DNA from 2 places in the Arthrobacter gyeryongensis genome. Region 2 is predicted to be linked to the other one. Evidence: riboswitches for the same ligand, from Rfam matches in the RefSeq annotation. Region 2 holds a riboswitch; the other holds the start of a gene.
What was found. Region 2 has a riboswitch for cyclic di-AMP ahead of ABEA18_RS20830 (NlpC/P60 family protein). Riboswitches for the same ligand answer to the same signal wherever they lie in the genome.
Positions count from the first base shown of each region.

Region 1: linked by a shared signal. The riboswitch ahead of ABEA18_RS18025 (aggregation-promoting factor C-terminal-like domain-containing protein) and the one ahead of ABEA18_RS20830 (NlpC/P60 family protein) in region 2 are both predicted to bind cyclic di-AMP.

Region 1 covers NZ_BAABKK010000026.1:82,466-91,928, reverse strand. Annotated here, with positions in the region: gene ABEA18_RS18035 (ArnT family glycosyltransferase) at 1-1,873, opposite strand, end outside; gene ABEA18_RS18030 (glycosyltransferase) at 1,870-3,237, opposite strand; gene ABEA18_RS18025 (aggregation-promoting factor C-terminal-like domain-containing protein) at 3,386-4,114, opposite strand; cyclic di-AMP (ydaO/yuaA leader) riboswitch at 4,117-4,290, opposite strand; gene ABEA18_RS18020 (sensor histidine kinase) at 4,455-5,933, opposite strand; gene ABEA18_RS18015 (response regulator transcription factor) at 5,946-6,686, opposite strand; gene ABEA18_RS18010 (hypothetical protein) at 7,247-8,140, shown strand; gene ABEA18_RS18005 (winged helix-turn-helix domain-containing protein) at 8,708-9,463, shown strand, end outside.
Region 2 covers NZ_BAABKK010000032.1:47,493-56,955, reverse strand. Annotated here, with positions in the region: gene serC (phosphoserine transaminase) at 1-340, opposite strand, end outside; gene ABEA18_RS20840 (iron-dependent transcriptional repressor DtxR) at 588-1,283, shown strand; cyclic di-AMP (ydaO/yuaA leader) riboswitch at 1,410-1,617, shown strand; gene ABEA18_RS20835 (M23 family metallopeptidase) at 1,620-2,438, shown strand; cyclic di-AMP (ydaO/yuaA leader) riboswitch at 2,584-2,751, shown strand; gene ABEA18_RS20830 (NlpC/P60 family protein) at 2,757-3,521, shown strand; gene ABEA18_RS20825 (HNH endonuclease) at 3,839-4,339, shown strand; gene mobA (molybdenum cofactor guanylyltransferase) at 4,377-5,036, shown strand; gene ABEA18_RS20815 (DUF6457 domain-containing protein) at 5,068-5,355, shown strand; gene ABEA18_RS20810 (molybdopterin molybdotransferase MoeA) at 5,352-6,677, shown strand; gene ABEA18_RS20805 (FdhF/YdeP family oxidoreductase) at 6,740-9,076, shown strand; gene fdhD (formate dehydrogenase accessory sulfurtransferase FdhD) at 9,078-9,463, shown strand, end outside.

The DNA.
Region 1 (9,463 bases), on a different contig from region 2:
AGGGATCGCCGCCGTTCCAGCCACCGAGTGCGATCACGTTGGTGTTCGTGGCGAGCTCAAGGCTCGCGGCTTGGGTGGCACCGGAGACGATCGCCGACCACTTCGTGGTGGTGGATGTCAGCAGCGCGGTCAGTCCGGCGTCGGCCGTTCCCTCGGAACCGGGCCCACCCGCCTGACCCGCCCCACCGGCTGCGCCGAACCCTCCAGCACGGTTTCCGAAGCCGCCCATCGCGGAACCGCTGGGTCCCGACGTCGGGATGGAACCGGAGTGCGCGGTAGCCGCCGTCGCGAGCGTCCACGCCGCTGTTCCGAGGCCGCCGGCCAGAAGGGAAACGACGACGACGGCCGCAGCGGCTGCGTTCCGGAACCGCCCCGCCGTATTTTGACCGGAAAAGCGCAGTGAGTCGAGGCGAAGCAGGATTGCTGCGGCCGCCACGACGCCCAGGACGACGATCACGATGCGCAACCACGGAAGCCATGACGCGTCGCGGCCCACGAGAACCGCGGACCAGGCCGAACTGCCGAGGATGACCACGGCCAGGACGATCCTGGCCGGCCAATACCCTCGGCCACGCCACAGTTCAACGCTGCCAATGCCCACCAAGGCTGCGATTGCCGGTGCGAGCGCTACCGCATAGTAGGGGTGGACGATGCCGCTCATGAAGCTGAAGACGCCGGCCGTGACCAGAAGCCAGCCGCCCCAGAGAATGAGCGCGGCACGGGTGCGGGAGGCTCGCGCTTCCCGGCGGGTGAACCACAGGCCGGCTGCCAGCAGAATCAGTGCAGCAGGGAGAAGCCAGGAGACCTCGGCGCCGAAGCTCGTGCCAAACATGCGGGCGATCCCGGCAGCTCCACCGAAGCCGCTGTTGCCGCTCCCGCCGCCGCCGAACCCGCCGAGGCTGCCCACTGCAGGGGCGCCGCCTCCGCCGGGCGTCCCTTCGCCCGAGCCAGTGATGCGGGACAGCCCGTTGTAGCCAAACGTCAGCTCAAGGAAACTGTTGGTTTGCGAACCTGCCATGTAAGGACGTGCTGAAGCAGGGGTCAGCTGGAACAGAGCGACATAACTGCCGGCCACTACCGCGATGCCGGCCAATGCGCCGAGCAGGTGCAGCAGCCTCCGTCGCAACGGGGTGGGTGCGGCCCAGAGGTACGCGAGTCCAAGGCCCGGAACAATCAGGAAGCCCTGCAGCATTTTGCTCAGGAACGCGAGGCCCACCACGGCGCCGGCTGCGGCGAGCCACTTCCAGCCTGCGCGTTCGATGGCACGGGTAGTGAAGTAGGCCGCGAGTACCAGGCACAGGGTCAGCATGGCGTCGGGATTGTTGAAGCGGAACATAAGGGCCGCCACCGGGGTCAGTGCCAAAGCGCCGCCGGCCAACAAGCCAGCGCCTGGTCCGGAGACCCGCTTGACCGTCAAATAGAGGAAACCGACGGCGGCGACGCCCATCAGCGCCTCGGGAACCAGCATGCTCAGGGGTGAGAAGCCGAAGATCCGGCCCGCCAAAGCAGGGATCCACAATGAAGCCGGGGGCTTGTCGACGGTGATGGCATTGCCGGCGTCGAGGGAACCGAAGAGAAACGCGGTCCAGTCCTTGGTGCCGGCCTGGATGGCCGCGGCGTAGAAGGAGTTTCCGTAGCCGGTGGCCGCGAGGTTCCAGAGATACAGGAAGGCGGTGGCTACGAGGAGCCCGGCAGCGGATGGCCGCACCCAGCGGGGCTGCCGGCCAAAGGCGTATCGCGTCCAGCGGGGCGCGGCGTCGGGGGTTGACGGGCCCGTCGAGTGACGGTCCTGCGGTGCCTGGACGGTGCCGACGGCGGCAGGAAGTTCGGCACCTGCCGGACCTGTGCTTGCGGGAGTAATCGTGGAGGTCATGATGCTGCCGTTTCTGTGCGCGTTTTGGCTTGTGTGGTGGGTACAGTCGCCTGCGCGGCAGGCTGCCGGAAGACCCAAAGTCTGAACAACAGGAAGCGGACTGCGGTGGCGGCGAGGTTCGCTGCGACCACTGTGAGGAGCTCGCCCCAGCGGTCCGGCGTCGTCGTGCTGTGCACCAAGGCGAGTGCCCCGGAGGTGAGCGCGAGGCCGATCCCGAAGACGATCAATCCCTCGAAGTGGTGCCGAGCGGGATTGCCGCCCTGGATGCCGAAGGTGAAGCGCCGGTTGGCGCCGGTGTTGGCGATGGCCGTGACGAGCAGCGCCAGGAAGTTGGCCAGTTGCGGGTCCATGAAGCCGCGGCAGAACAGGAAGATGAGCCCATAGGCGAGGGTGGACGCAGCGCCGATCGCGGCGAACCGGACCAGTTGTCCGAAAAGGCTGCTGCGCGGGTTCTGCTCGGCGGTGCGGGACGACGCCGGGAGCGGCCCGCGTGCAAGTGCTGCGCGCAGTTCCGGAATGGGAATGCGGCCCGAGACGAGATCCCGGGTGAGCCGGACCATGCCGCGGATGTCGGCCAGGGCGGTGCGCACCACGTCGACGCTGGAATTGGGATCGTCGATCCAGTCAACGGGAACTTCGTGGACACGGAGGCCGCAGCGTTCGGCGAGGACCAGGAGTTCAGTGTCGAAGAACCACGAGTTGTCCATGGTGTGGGGGAGGATCTGCTGTGCGACGTCTGCCCGGATCGCTTTGAAGCCGCACTGGGCATCGCTGAAGCGGGCGCCCATGAACGAGTGCAGCATCAGGTTGTAGCTGCGCGAAATGAACTCGCGCTTGGGGCCGCGGACAACCCGCGAGTTGCGGGTCAGCCGTGTCCCAATGGCGAGGTCCGAATGGCCGGAGATGAGTGGCGCCAAAAGGGGCGCCAGTGCGGCGAGGTCCGTGGAAAGATCCACGTCCATGTACGCCAGAACCGGGGACGGCGATGCGAGCCACACCTTGCGCAGGGCGTTGCCGCGCCCCTTCTCCTCGAGATGGACAACCGCGAGCTCGGGCAGTTCTCTGGCCACGCGCTCCGCGATTTTCAAGGTGCTGTCAGTGCTTGCGTTGTCCGCCACTGTGATGAGGAAGCCATGAGGGAAGGATTCGCGCAAGTGGCCGTGAAGCCTGCGCAGGCACTCTTCGAGGTCGCGTTCCTCGTTGAAGACGGGGATCGTGACATCGAGGACGGGGATGGCGGTGTGGGTGTCCACAGGGGCACGCCGTCCGCTGCGCTGGACGGGGGTCTTAGCCTGGATGGGAAGGCCCGGCGGCACCACCGCGGGGTCCTTCAGGGTTCCGGAGGTGGATTCGATGAGCGTCATGTATCCACAGTGCCGTTGCAGAATATGAAGGCTTTAGGCGGAACCTGTGACGTGGCTGTGGATGTACCAAATCACATGCCTGGCCAAAAAACGCAAAGGTCCGCCCCTGAAGGGACGGACCTCGACGTATTTGTGCGTGGCTCTTGGCCTAGTACCAGTTGTGGGCCAAGTGGAAGGACCACGCCGCGGACGGCGATCCGTAGCGTTCCTTGATGTAGTTCAGGCCCCAGCGGATCTGCGTCTGGTAGTTGGTCTGCCAGTCGGCGCCTTCGGACGCCATCTTTTCGGCCGGCAGCGACTGCCCAATGCCGTAAGCGCCACTGGAGGAGTTGGTGGCAGTGGTGCGCCAATCCGATTCCTTGTTCCACAAGGTGATCAGGGCTGACATCTCACCTTGTCCCCAACCGTAGGAGGGAAGGATGCTTGCGGCATAAGCCTGGGCGCCGGAGGGATCATCGACGGCGACGGGTGCGGCAGGGGCTGCCGGAGCAGGGGGTGCGGCCGGTGCGGCAGCCTGGGGCGCAACGGCGGTCGGAGCGGGGGCCGCTGCCTGGCTTGGCGTCGACGTAGCGCTCGGCTTGGGGCTCGCGCTTGCGCTCGCCGACGGCGTGGCGGTGGCCGAAGGCGTGGCTGAGTGATCCACCGTGCGGGATTCGGACGTGCGGCTCATGTCCTGGGCGTTGATGGCTTGACCGGCGGCCTGGGTGGCGGCACCGGCACCGAGGAACACGGCAACGACGCTGGCAACAACTGCCATGCGCTGGCCGGTGCCGAGGTTCGACGCGGCTCGCCTCAAAGTGGAGCGTGACTTGTTATTCCGGGCAGGTTCGCCGCGGTGGCGCGCAACAGGGCGCGACTGATTCCTTGAATCAGACATGGTGATTGCCTCTCGACGCCTGCGGAGTTAGCTGTCGGATTCGGATGAGGTCATCCGGCCGTGGCCACAGCGGAACGTGGCGGTACGGCTTCACCCCTAGGGCTGGCTCAACATGAGCGCTTGCCCGGAGACCTGGGTCCCCCGTCTCTGCCTGGACTGATGGGCACCGGGGAGTGGCAGAGCTCGGCGCCTACCCGGCGGTGGCCGGAATGATCCAACGCACCCATTCGACGGTACAGGAGGATCTTACTTAAGTCACATTTAGGTAACGGAGGTCACCACATCGGTGCGTCGACTTGCGCTCGCCGCGCACCGGCGTCGTGCGCTTCTGGTTCGCCCGTCAGGCCGTGGCGGTCCTGAGCGCCGGGAGGCGCACCGCGAACTCCGTCCGGCCGGGCCGCGACGCCACTTCGACCGTGCCGCCATGCGCCTGGACAATGGACTCCACAATGGACAAGCCGAGCCCGGACGTGCCCTCGGAGCCGGACCGTGCGGCGTCGGCACGGGCGAAGCGCGAGAAGATCCTCCCCTGGAATTCAGGCGGGATGCCCGGCCCGTTGTCGGTCACGGTCACCACGGCGCTGCCATCGGCGGAGCGCATGACGCCCGTGACCACGGTGGTTCCCGCCTCGGTGTGTTTACGGGCGTTGGAAAGCAGATTCGCCAAAACCTGGTGGAGTTGGGTGGTGTCGCCGCGGACCGTGAGGGGCTCGTCCGGGAGCTTGAGCTGCCAAATGTGCTCGGGGGCCATGACCTTCTCGTCGCTGACGGTTTCGATCACCAACTGCGTGAGATCCACATCGGTGAACTCCGGGGCCTTCCCTTCGTCCAGCCGGGCCAACAAGAGGAGGTCCTCCACGAGGGTGGTCATGCGTTCCGACTGGCTCTGCACCCGGCCCAGTGACTTGCGGCCGTCCTCCGTGAACGTCTCGGTCATGCGCAAGAGTTCGGTGTAGCCGCGGATGGCGGTGAGCGGAGTGCGCAGCTCGTGTGAAGCGTCGGCCACGAACTGGCGCACCTTTGTTTCGCTTTGCTGGCGCGCCTCTAGGGCGCTGGACACGTTGTCCAACATCAAGTTCAAAGCATGGCCGACGCTTCCCACTTCCGTGCTCGGGTGGGCCGCCGACGCCGGAACGCGCACAGCGAGTGCCACCTCACCGGCGTCGAGCGGAAGCTTCGACACCTTCGTGGCGACGTCGGAGAGCTGCTCCAAGGGGCGCATGGTGCGGCGGATCAGCACGGTTCCGGCCAGCCCGATCAGGACCAGTCCGCCCAAGGAAACCAGCACCATGGTCCAGACGAGCGAGGCCTCGGTGTCCTCCTTCGAGGCGAGTGGCAGCCCCGTGATGACAACATCGCCGTAGGGAGTTTCGGTGGCCACCAGCCGGTAGCCGCCATTGGACAGGGTGCGATCAACCGGGCGGCCATCGGACGGGAGGGCCGACAGGATTCGAGCGTCGCTGGGCGACAACGGCGCACGGGTCGCATCGGAGGACAAGAAGCCGGCATCGCTGCTCACCTGACCGGCAAGAATACGCGCATTGAGCGTGCCGATGCTCTGGCCCCGGGGATCCAGTGGGTCCGGACGGCCGCCAGGGTTGCCTTGCGGCGGGCGGCCATGGGAGGCCTGCGCCAATTGTTGGTCCAGCTGTTTCGTGAGGAACACATCCATTGACGCGTAGCTGACCACACCGACGGCACTGCAGATGGCCACGAGGAGTGCCATGGAGAGAAGGATCAAGCGCGTGCGCAAGTGCCAGGTTGAAGGATTGAACCAGGTGTGGTCGGTCTGGCGGGGGATACCCGAGAGTGCGGACATTCGGAGCCCCGGCTATTCGGCAGGCTTGATGACGTAGCCTGCTCCGCGCACCGTGTGGATCATGGGCGGGTGGTTGGCCTCGATCTTCTTGCGCAGGTATGAGATGTAAAGCTCCACGATGTTGGCTTGCCCGCCGAAATCGTAGTCCCACACGCGGTCAAGGATCTGGGCCTTGCTGACCACGCGCTTGGGATTCTCCATGAGGTAGCGGAGGAGCTCGAACTGGGTCGCCGTGAGCGGAATGTCTTCGCCGCCGCGGGTGACTTCTCGTGTGTCTACGTTCAGGGTCAAGTCACCTACAACCAGTTCGGCCGTGTCCATCGCCGCCACTCCCGAGCGTTGGACCAGGCGGTGCAGGCGCAGCAGGACTTCCTCCATGCTGAACGGCTTGGTGACATAGTCGTCGCCGCCGGCGGCCAACCCGACAATGCGGTCCTGCACGTCATCCTTCGCCGTGAGGAAGAGCGCAGGCACCTCTGGCGCAAAGGCGCGGATCCTCCCCAGCAGCTCAACGCCGTCGAACCCCGGAAGCATCACATCCAGCACCAGGACATCCGGACGGAAATCCTTGGCGAGCTTTACCGCAGCGGGGCCGTCGCCGGCCACGGCCACCGACCAACCCGCCATGCGCAGGCCCATGCTCATGAGCTCGGCGAGGCTGGGTTCGTCGTCCACCACAAGGGCGCGGATGGGAGAACCGTCCGGGTGGCTGAGCTGCGGAAGGTTGTTGGTCATGGAGTGCGAGGATGCCATGGGACAACTCTCCAATCTGCTGGTTTGCCGGTGCTTTGCCGTTGCTGTGAGCACCCTGTGAGTCCCAGCCTAGCCACCTGTCCGGACGCACGGTACGCCCAACGCGCTGTGTTCGGGTGGTGCGGGCGGGCGGGCGGGTGCGGCGAGCGGGAGGGTTGGGAGAGCCGTCACATTCTGCTGGATCATTCGCAATGTCTTGGACGGTGATTCGCGGGATTCCGAGTCTTGGCTTCTTGTTGGTGCCGGGTGATCCAGCAGAATCGAACGCCGCTCCTTCATTTGAGGTCACGGGCAGCCCTGCTGTCCGGCGATGCGGGCGAGGTGGGGCCAGCGTGAGCCGTTTCATTTTGCTGGATCATTCCTCGGTTCAGCTGGGCGATCCGCATGTTTGCGGCCCCCGATGCACGCGCGCGGCGAATGATCCAGCAGAATCCGCCACAACACCGCGGAAGGTCACAGGCAGCCCTTCAGTTCGACACAGCCAGCGCACAGCAAAGCGACCGACGCTGTTTGGGACAAGGACAACAACCGCAGCAGTCTTGACTTCGATGGAGAAAACCATGGAACCGCACAACAACCCCTCCGTACCTGGATCCACACCTGAAAACGAGCAGCCTCAGCCGGTGATCCGGCCCTTGGACGAGTCCGCGCAGCCTATTGCCGGGGAGCCTCCCGCGAATCAAGCCGCTGGTTGGGGTTCGCCGCAGCAGAGCCCGGTCACCCAGCCCGGCCAGCCTGCCGCGGGGTGGGGTGCGCCGCAGCCGCCGGTGAACCAACAGCCTGGCGCTGGTTGGGGTGCGCCGCAGCCGCCGGTGAGCCAGCAGCCTGCCGCCGGGTGGGGTACTCCGCAGCAATACAACTCCGGACAGCCCCGGCCTTCGTTTTTTAAGAATTGGAGCCTGAAGAAAGGGCTCATTGTTGGCGGCGTCGCGGTGGTGGTCGCTGCAGCGGCAGGAGCCGGTGCATATGCAGCCGGGAACGGGACGGCGGCGGCCGATACCACCAACGCGCAGGGACCGGGTGCCGGGCAGAACGGCCAAGGCGGATTCGGCGGCCCGGGCGGGACGAACGCAGGCCCGGGCGGGCTCGGCGTCGGCATGGGCGGCCTGAATGCTGCAATCCACTCGGAATATGTGGTTCTCCAGAACGGCAGCTACGTCGCCATGGCGGGCCAGCTGGGGACGGTCACCGACATCTCAGCGAGCTCCATGACCGTCAAGAGCGAGGACGGGTTCACGAAAACCTACGCTCTGGGAACCGACGTCGTGGTGGCGGAGGGTATGCGGCAACGCGGGAGCACGACCAGCGGCACCACCTTGACCTTGGCCGACGTGAAAACCGGATCCAGCGTGAGGGTTACTGCGCTCAGGGAATCCGACAAGTACACGGCCGAGTCCATCCAGATCGTGACTGCCACCTCATCAAGTACCCAAGGCACCGGCACGACGAACTAGCGATGGGTGCTGCTTGCCCCCGCGGGGCGATTGCGGGGGTCCTAGCAGACGATTTGCCAAAGAATTTTCAGGAGATGCCGATCCAGGATTGGACAAGGGTTGTTTCATATCTCGAGATTCAAAGGCAAGCGCGTGACGTGGCTTGAGATTCAGAGAACGATGATTCAATCAAATTTTATTCGAATATTGCGCGCCTAATGGCCAGTGTGACGAACGAGAATGGGTCACATTTGGACATGTCTGAATTGTGATGTGCGGCACAATAGTCCGATTCGTCTCAAAATGTGGACGCTTCGGTCCTTTGTTACTTGCAAGTTCCCTTTGTTACGTTGCACACTTCAAATGTGAACAAGAACTCAACAGCATCTGCAGCCGCAGCGATCGAGCCCAGCGCACCCGCTGGTTTTTCGATGAGCTGTTGTCGAATGCATGCCTAACTTTAGACCCCAGGAAGTTTCAGGCATTCGCCCCCTGCCCAGCGTCGGGCGCCCCTCCCCATCTCATTGCGGGGACCAGACCAGCATTCGAAGCCGCGATGACGGCTATTCACTTTGAGGTAAGCAATCCATGTCAGTTGCATCCGGATACGTCCACATCTCCGTCCGTAACGCCAATAAGGCCGCGTCGAACGCCGGCCTTCGGCCCGGCTTCGGCAACCGCCCGGCCTACGCCCAGCCCGCTCCGCAGGGTGGCAGCCAGGCGCCCGGGTACGTCCCCCAGGGCTATAACCCCAACTCCTACGGCCAGCTCCGCGCGGTTCCCGCCAACGAGGCCTCGCCGATGACTGCACCTACGCCTGTCTTGGCTCCGGCAGACCGTTCCATCCGTCCCGTTGCAAATGACAATGTGGCCCGCGGGTTCGTGCTCTACATGGGCATCGACGAAGACACCGCTGCGGCCGCGGGAACGTCCATCGCCAAGCTTGCCCAGGAAATCCGGGCCTACGCGCAGTCCCTCGTTTCCGGTGCCGAGAGCTATGCCGCCGTCGCGGTTGCGCCGGCCAGTGCGCCCGGTTCCGCGCTCGACGTCGTCCGCTCGACTTTCGGTGACCCGACCGTTGGCAACCGCCAGCGCGCTGAGGCGCTCCGTCCGCAGCCTGCCCAGGAAGCCCGCCCGTCGGGCGTCTTGATCGACCTCGCCCGTCGTGAAGTGCACCTCGACGGCGAATCGCTGAACCTCACGTTCAAGGAATTCGAGCTCCTCAACTACCTCGTCGAGAACGGCACCCGCACCGTGGGCCGCGACGAACTCCTCGAGGGCCTCTGGCGCAACGCCGAAGAGGTCCCCAACGAGCGCACCATCGACGTCCACATCCGGCGCCTC
Region 2 (9,463 bases):
CGGTGGCCGAAGCGAACTTGGAACCGAACTCACCGAAGGAGAGGTGCTGGGCCTTCTTCTCGACCAGGCCGAAGCTGGCGACGTCCCAGAACGCGGTGGAGCCTCCGACGCCGAGGATCACCTCGTAGCCCTCGGGCGCACGGAAGAACTGGCTAAGTCCCTCGCGGACGGAGCCCACCAGGTTCTTGACGGGTGCCTGGCGGTGGGAGGTGCCGAGGATCGTTGTCGAGGCGGCGGAGAGGGCCTCGATCTGCTCCGGGCGGACCTTGGAGGGCCCGGCGCCGAAGCGGCCGTCCTTGGGCAGCAAATCGGCGGGGATAGTGATGCTGTTGTCGCTCACGGGATGCTCCAATGGTGAAGTAGCGGCCTAGATGGGTCGTGGCAGGTGGCAAGCTGCCCCTTCGACTCCCCAATTCTGCCTGACGCCGCGGGCGGAGGCAGAACCGAAGCTGTCATAGTCCGCCACGTGGAAAGCACCTGTTCGGCTGGCGCTGGACAACGCCGGAATTATCCGGAGTAATTCCAAATAAGCTAAGCTTGGAGCTGGCGAAAATACGCAAGATACTGCGCTCGAGGAGCTGAGCTGGATGACGGATCTGATCGATACCACTGAGATGTATCTTCGGACCATTTTGGAGCTTGAAGAAGAGAACATCGTGGCTCTTCGCGCACGCATCGCCGAGCGCTTGCGGCACTCCGGCCCAACCGTTTCCCAGACGATCGGACGGATGGAGCGCGACGGTCTGGTGATTGTGTCCAACGACAGGCACCTTGAGCTGACTGAAACGGGCCGGAAACGCGCCACCGAGGTCATGCGCAAGCACCGGCTCGCCGAACGGCTCCTGGCAGATGTGATTGGACTGGACTGGGCCTACGTCCACGATGAAGCATGCCGCTGGGAGCATGTCATGAGTGAGCGCGTGGAACGGCGGCTCTATGAACTGCTGGACCACCCCACGGAATCGCCTTACGGCAACCCCATTCCCGGACTCGAAGCGCTGGGCGGAGTCGCGTCCCACGCCTTTACGGATGGCGTGGTCAATCTTCTTGATGCGATGAACGAATACTCACCTGAAAACAGGGTCACCGTCAGTCGACTGGCTGAACCGATCCAGGTGGAGCCTGAACTTCTGGTGCAGCTGGACGAAGGCGGAATCCGCCCCGGCGCGAGGGTTTCCCTGGAACGTGTGGGGGAGTACATCTCCGTTCGCGTGCCCAATATCGACGGCGCGTTGGAGCTCCCGCCCGAGGTTGCCTCGCACGTGTTTGTCACGGTCGCCTAGCCAGCCCGCCGATGCGGTCGGCAAAGATAACGAAATTATTACCGTGGGGGCTTGATCCCCTATAGTTAAATACTGGCGCCGATACCAAAGCGTTACCTGATCCGAAGCCGAGTTCTGCCAGCGGACCAGGTGGATTAGTCCATTCACTGGCAGAAACGGAGGAACCACCATTGGCTGTCGAAAGACGGCCTTGGGGTGAAGTCCGTAGCGGAAGTGCAAACAGCGCAGGGCCCCTCCGGGTACCTTGCGTTTGGTGCCCTTCGCGCGGACCGGGTCCACGATCTCTCTGGCCCGAATCCGACAGCTAACTTCGCAGGCTTGCCAGAGAGGAAAACCTTGACCACGCAGAACACCAGGGGCCGCAGGCGCGCGTCCGGTCCTACTGCTGTGCTGCGGAGCACAAGCGCCGTCGAGCACGACCGGCCCCGCGATCCCCATCGCGAACTTCGCCGCCGCAAGGGTCCCTTGCGGCAGATGGCCGAGTTCGCCGCCGCGAGCGGAGCAGGACAGAAGGCCGGAGTGGCCCTTGCCGCTACGGGCCTCATTCTGACGGTCGCCTTGCCGGGCGCCGGCGCCATGACGGCCACGCCCGAGTCAAACCAAACCGCCTTGGCAGTGGGCACCCAGCCTGAGATTCCCGCCGCGGCAAGCGCCACGATCGACTTCAGCCGTGCTGCGGTTTCCACCACTGCCGATCCGGACAGCAAGCTCAAGCAGCTGCTGAGTGCGCAGTCCGTCGGCACTATCAAGACGTCTTCCTCCAAGGGCACCCTGGGGGCGCCTCTGGACACCCTGACAACGGCCTCGCCTTTCGGCTACCGCGTGAATCCCATCACGGGCGGCTTGGGAGAGTTCCACCGAGGCCAGGACTTCGTGGCCCAGTGCGGCACCCAGGTCCATGCTGCCGCGGCCGGCAAGGTCACTTTCGCCGGCTGGCATCCGTACGGCGGCGGAAACCGCATTGTGGTGGACCACGGCAACGGCCTGGAAACCACGTACAACCATTTGTCGTCCTTCAATGTCCAGGTGGGCCAGACGGTCAGCCGCGGCGATGTCATCGCATTGAGCGGCACCACGGGCGCCTCCACGGGCTGCCACCTCCACTTTGAAGTCATGGTCAACGGCGACGTCGTTGACCCCCTGGGCTGGCTGTAGCCAATCCGATGGAAGCCTCTCGCATGCTTGTCACGCTCCGTGACCTGAATGTGACATTCAATCAAAACTCATGTACCGTCTAAGACGCATCAACTTTTAGAGAGTTGATGCACTCGAGTGGATTGCCTAGCTCTGCCACTGCTCGAGGTTCCGTTCGCAAAACATCGTCTGGCAGAGGCGGGGGACCCAACTTTTGGTCATCTTCACCGATGGCCTTGGGGTTAAGTCGCACAACTTCCGAGAGGGAGAAGTGTGGCCGGATGACTCCCATCCGAATCCGACAGCTTACCTCGCGGGCATAGGGAGAGGCCTCTTAACGTGTCTTCACGCTCTACTGTTGCGCGCCACCGTGCCGCGGTCACCAAGACCAACTCGCTTGCCGTTATCGCTAAGACTGTCGGCAGCAACGCCGGTGGCGTAGGCCGTCAGGCAGCGGTTATCGCTGCTGCTTCCGGTCTGGTGCTTACTAGCGGTATCGCAGCCAACGCTGCAGAAACCAACGTCCCCCGCGAGTCCACTTCGACCTCCGCCCTGGAAGTCCAGTCCATCGCCCAAGCCAGCATTTCGGCTGACTCGTCCGTCGCCATCAAGTACGAGCGCCCGGTGGTCTCCACCGAAGCTGCTCCGGTTGTCGCAGCTCCGGTTGCCACGCAGGAAGCTGCTCCGGCCACGCAGGCTGCAACGGGTGCCGCTACCGGCGCCTCGACGCTCTCTGTCACCGCTGCTGTTTCACCCGCCACGAAAGTTGCCAGCGGCAAGGGCGCAGCAATTGCTGCCGCAGCTTACGCACAGCTTGGCGTTGCCCAGGACTGCACCGCCCTGGCTTCGAACTCCCTGGCCGCCGTTGGGATCAACTTCCACGGCTGGCCGGCAGACTACCTCTCCCTTGGCCGCACGGTCAGCGCTGCTGAAGCGCAGCCGGGCGACTTGGTCTACTACCAGAACGGTGGCATGGGCATGGCCCACATCGCCGTTTACGTCGGCAACGGCATGGCAGTCCACGGCGGCTGGAACGGTGGCACCACCGCCCTTTACAGCGTCAACGTTGGCTCCGGCCCGGTCTTCATCCGAGTTGGTGGCTAAATAGCTCCGGCTACATAGCTTCACTGAACATCCCCGCTGGTCCGCCGGCGGGGATGTTCTGTTTTAACCAGCATGCGCTAAATCGCTCCGCGGCCGTCTCCAGGGGGCGATTCGTCGAGTAGCCTCCGGGCGCGTGGAAGGTTCCGCCTACGTGTCCGGCACATGAACTTTGACCGACGCTGCGCCGGAACCCCCGCAAGGATTCGTTGATCTGGCCTCCGAGTGTTTACTCTTAGGTTGTCGATCCACAGCCCGTACATGCAGAGGGCAGCCGGCCCTCGCGCCCCTGACGGGTGCGGCCGTGAAGAGGTACGTGCATGCGCACACTCGTTCTGAATGCTGGATATGAACCGCTGGCGGTAGTAACCTTCCGCCGGGCGCTGGTCCTTGTGCTCACCGGAAAAGCGAGCGTAGTGGCCGAAGGCGACGAGCCTGTCGTCGGGCCACAGGAGATTCTCGGACGTCCCTCCGTGATTCTGCTCAATCGCTACATCCGGCCGAGGTACAACACCATCACGGCGGTTACACGCCGCGGCGTCTTGCGCCGCGACGGTCACCGTTGCGCCTATTGCGGGAAAGCAGCGCACACCATTGACCACGTCCACCCCAAATCCAGGGGCGGCGCGGATTCCTGGGAAAACCTGGTGGCAGCGTGCTTGCGCTGCAACAACGCCAAGAGTGACCACACCCCGGCCGAGATGGGCTGGAAACTGAGGTTCACTCCGGCGGCTCCCACCGGGACTATCTGGCAAATCAAGGAGCTTGAGAAACCTGCGCCCGCATGGGATCCCTTCCTCCTGCCCGAATCGGCGGCCTGAACCGGAATTGAGCCTGCTTCCCGGGTAATCTGGGCAGGTGGACTTCGATGCGGTCATATTGGCGGGTGGCAAGTCCTCCCGCCTCGGCGGCGTGCCCAAAGCCCAGTTGAGGTACGACGGCGCCACCCTCCTTCAGCGTGCTGTCGCGGCTTCGCGCGGCGCCGGGAGGGTCGTCGTCGTCGGGCCGGATCCAGGCACTTTGCCGGACGGCACATTGACCGCACGGGAGGACCCGCCCTACGCCGGACCGGCAGCCGCGATCGCCGCCGGACTCCTCGCCCTAGGGCAATACGCCGAAGCACAAGACGGTGAAGGGCAAGACACCGAAGCGCAAGAAGGCCTGAGCCCGTCCCCGGAACACGCGCCCTGGGTCCTGGTCCTGGCCTGCGATATGCCCCTGGCTGCCGCCGCGGTTCCGGTCCTGCTTCGGGAACTTGCAGGCCACGAGGAAGCGGAAGGGGCCATGTCCGTATCCGCCGACGGCCGGAAGCAGCCGCTGCTCGGCATCTACCGGGTATCTGCTTTGCAACGGGAAGTGCTGGTAGCGGCGGAACAAGGTGGCCTGGCCAACGCCGCGGTGTTCCGACTGCTTGCTAGGCTTGATCTGCTGGCCGTGCCTGTCCCCGCAGGGTCCACCGATGACGTGGATACCTGGGACGATGCCGCGGCGCTTGGAGTGGACGGCGACCTGCCGTGACAACAGCTGTACCGGACAGTGGAGGCGGATCGTGAAGAGCCAGGAAGAAACGCTCGAGGAATGGTGCAGGAGCCTGCTGCAAGCATATGAGCTGGAAGACGTCGAGATCGACATCAACGAGATCCTGTCCCTGGCAGGCGTTGCGGCCCATTCAGTGGTCCGGCCGGCGGCTCCCTTGACCACCTTCATTGCGGGCTTCGCGGCTGGACTTGCTGCGGGTTCGGGACAAGCGACTGAAGCTGCATCGATGGACGCCGCCATGGGCCTGGCGCGCACGCTCGCGAAGGACTATACGAATCCCGGAACCGACGCCGGATGACGGATGCCCCCGGGCATGTACCGCATGCCGACCATTTGTGGGCCGAGGCACGGCAACTTGCCTTCGATAGTGCTACGCCCATTCCCGCCGCGCCCATCGCGTTGAAGGACGCCATCGGCAGGACCTTGGCCGCGGATGTCCACGCCCTGCAAGACCTGCCGCACTATGCGTCTTCTGCGATGGATGGCTGGGCGGTCAACGGCAGCGGCCCATGGATCCTCGCCGAACCCGGCCATCGGCTGGCGCCGCACCAAGCGAGTCCTATCGCCACCGGTGGCTTGATCCCGCCGGGGGCCAAGGCCGTGCTGCGGAGCGAGAGCGGGGTCCTGACCACGGACGAAGATGGCTTGCCGCTGCTCGCGCTCGGCGGGAACGCGAAGCCGGGCGAACCCCGCAACGGTCAACACATCCGCAATGCGGGAGAAGAAGCTGCGGCGGGCGAGCTGCTGATTAAATCGGGCGTCGTCCTGAACCCGGCCCATCTCGCCCTGGCTGCCTTGGCCGGGCGCGATGAACTCGACGTGCTGGGCAAGCCCCTCGTGAAAATGCTCCTGACGGGCTCCGAAGTGGTGACCGCGGGTGTCCCGGTCCCCGGGCGGGTGCGGGATACCTTCGGTCCACAGCTTGGCGCCGTCGTGGAGCTCCTTGGCGGGATCCGCGGCGAACAAATCAAGGTGGGCGACTCCTATGAAGAATGGCTCTCGGGCCTTGAAGAACGCGAGCTGTCGCCGGACGCGCCACCCGCCGACGTCGTCATCACCACCGGTGGAACCGGCCGCTCGGGGACCGACCACTTCCGGCGGGCCATTGCGGATCTCGGCGGACGCCTGCTGATTGACGGAATTGCGATGCGTCCGGGACATCCTGGCGTGCTGGCCGAACTGCCCGACGGGCGCTTCGTGCTGGGTCTCCCCGGCAATCCGCTCGCGGCCATGATGGTCCTCTTCACGATCGGTGCACCGCTTCTCGCGGGGCTGGGGCACAGGGCGCTCCCGGAGGTCGGCGAAGTTCCGTGCGGTGCCATGCTCGACGCCGACCCCGGGCGCACGCGCTTGCTTCCCTTCAGGTTCGTGTACGGCCTGGCCTCGCCGGCCCAGCATGCGGGGCCCGGGATGATGCGCGGCCTCGCCAGTGCGGATGGAGTCATGGTGGTGCCGCCGCACGGCGTGCAACTGGGCGAGGCAGTGCCCGCTTTTCCGTTGCCGTGGGGGCCGCCGCTTCCCCTGCCGAAGTCCTCGGAAGACAAGGCCAAGAAGACTCCTGCCAAGCCAGCCCGAAAGGTTTCGTCCGGGCCGGTCGACTGGAGCGCCCTGACGGGCTGAGAGTTTCCGGTGCCGAATGGACGCGGGTGGATTAGAGAGTCAGGCCTTGCAATGATGGGGGCATGAACAGGCATGCACCCGAGCAGGACATCAACGAAGATGACCTCCAGATCCACCCACCCAAGCGCTCCGCTGCGGGCGTCAAGGCAGTCACCGTGGCGTTGGAACGCGGTTGGGCCCAAGCGGGCGTCAGCCGAACCGTCAAGTCAATGCTCCGGGTCAACCAACGGGACGGTTTCGACTGTCCCGGCTGTGCCTGGCCGGAGTCCATCACCGGCAAACGCAGTCCAGCCGAGTTCTGTGAAAACGGTGCCAAGGCAATCGCCGAGGAGAGCACCACTCGCGTGGTCGACGCGGAGTTCTGGGCGCGGCACTCCCTGGCCGAACTCGAGGACAAGACCGAATACTGGCTCGGCAGTCAAGGTCGCATTGCCGAGCCGGTCGTCATCCGCCCTGGCGACACACACTATTCCCCGATTAGCTGGACGGATGCTTTCGCCTTGATCGGCGAGCACGTGAATGCCACGACGCCGGATCGCTGCGTTTTCTACACCTCGGGGCGCACGGCCAACGAGACCGCGTTCATGTACCAGCTGTTCGCCCGCAGCCTGGGCACCAACAACCTGCCCGACTGCTCGAACATGTGCCACGAGTCCTCCGGGAGCGCCCTCAACCCGACCATCGGGATCGGCAAGGGCACAGTCTCGCTGGAAGACATCCACGAAGCGCAACTGGTGCTCGTGGTGGGCCAGAACCCGGGCACGAACCATCCGCGCATGCTCTCCGCCTTGCGTGATTGCAAGAACAACGGCGGCAAGGTTGTCGCCGTCAATCCTCTGCCGGAAGCCGGGCTCTTGAACTTCAAGGATCCGCAGTCGCTCAACGGCGTGGTGGGTGGTGGCACGGACATCGCCGATGAATTCCTGCAAATCAAGGTGGGCGGCGACCTTGCTTTGTTCCAGGCGCTGGGCCACCTCCTGCTGGAGGAGGAGAAGCGGCAGCCGGGAACAGTGGTTGATCGCGCCTTCATCGAGGCGCAGACCGACGGCTTCGAGGCCTACGCCGAGGCCCGGGCCGCGCTGGATTGGGTCGAGACGGAACGCGCCACTGGCTTGAGCCGCAGCGAAATCACCAAGGTGGCCGGCATGCTGGCCGCCTCGAAGGGCACCATCATTTGCTGGGCGCTGGGCCTGACCCAGCAGCCCCACTCCGTGGATACCTTGCGGGAAATCATCAACCTGCTGCTCTTGCAGGGAAACTTCGGCAAGCGTGGAGCCGGCGCTTGTCCCGTCCGCGGCCACTCCAACGTGCAGGGCGACCGCACCATGGGCATCTGGGAGAAGCCTTCCGAGGGCTTCCTGGCAGCCCTGGACAAAGAGTTTGGATTCACGACCCCACGGGCGCACGGGTACGACTCCGTGGAAACCCAACACGCCTTGGAGAAGGGCGAGGTGGACGTGTTCGTTTCCATGGGCGGCAACTTCGCCGCGGCAGGCTCGGACACTGTCGCGCTGGAGGAAGGGCTCAAGAGGGCCGGGCTGACGGTGCACATCTCCACCAAGCCCAACCGTGCCCACGTGGTGCACGGCAAGACCTCCCTGATCCTGCCTACCCTGGGCCGAACGGATACGGACGACAAACACCCGGGCGGACGGCAGATCCTTTCCGTGGAAGACTCCATGTCCGTCATCCACACCACCCAAGGCCGCTTGACTCCGATTTCGGAGCATTTGCTCAGCGAACCTGTCATCGTCGCACGCATGGCACAGGCGGTCCTCGGGGACAACCACCCTGTGGATTGGCGTGCCATGGCCGAGGACTACGACGTCATCCGGGACCACATCTCCAGGGTGATCCCCGGCTTCGAGGACTTCAACGCAAGGGTGCGGACCAAGAACGGCTTCGTCCTGCCCAATCCGCCACGCGACACCCGCACGTTCGCCACGGACATCGGCAAGGCACGATTCACCGTGAGCCCGCTGGAGTACCTTGAAGCCCCGGCCGGCCACCTGATCCTCCAGACGGTCCGCAGCCACGACCAGTACAACACCACGTTCTACGGGCTCGACGACCGCTACCGGGGCATTTCCGAAGGCCGCCGGGTCATCCTGGTCCACGAGGACGATCTCGGCGAACTCGGCTTCGAGGACAGGGACATGGTGGACGTCATCTCCACTTTCGGCGGAACGGAACGCCGGGCGGACAAGTTCCGGCTGGTTGCCTACCCCACGGCCAAGGGTTGCGCAGCCGCGTACTTCCCGGAGGCCAACGCCCTGGTCCACCGGGAACTCGTTGCCCGCGAATCCAACACGCCCGGCTACAAGGCCATGACGGTGCGGTTCGTCAAGCACGGTGAAGCTGCCGAACACAAGGAAGCTGCCGGAACGGTGGGTATCTGAGATGGGACGGGTGACCCAGCGCCGCAAGGTGCACAAATTCGTCCTGGATGGCTCCGCCCAGGCGCTGGAGCACCCGGTCCGCTACCGCGAGGACTTCCTGGCCGTCGAAGAGCCGCTCGAGGTGCGCCTGGGGCACATGTCCTTCTCGGTGACCATGCGGACTCCTGGCGACGATTTCGACCTCGTGGCGGGCTTCCTGGTCTCCGAAGGGGTCATCTGGGACCCGGCCCAGCTCATTTCGCTGCGTTTCTGCGCCGGCGAAGACGAGAACGGCCTGCAGACTTTCAACGTGGTGGAAGCGCAATTGCGTCCCGACGTCGTCCTTCCGGAGACGGGCCGCAACGTCTACACCTCCAGCTCGTGCGGAATCTGCGGCACCGACTCGAT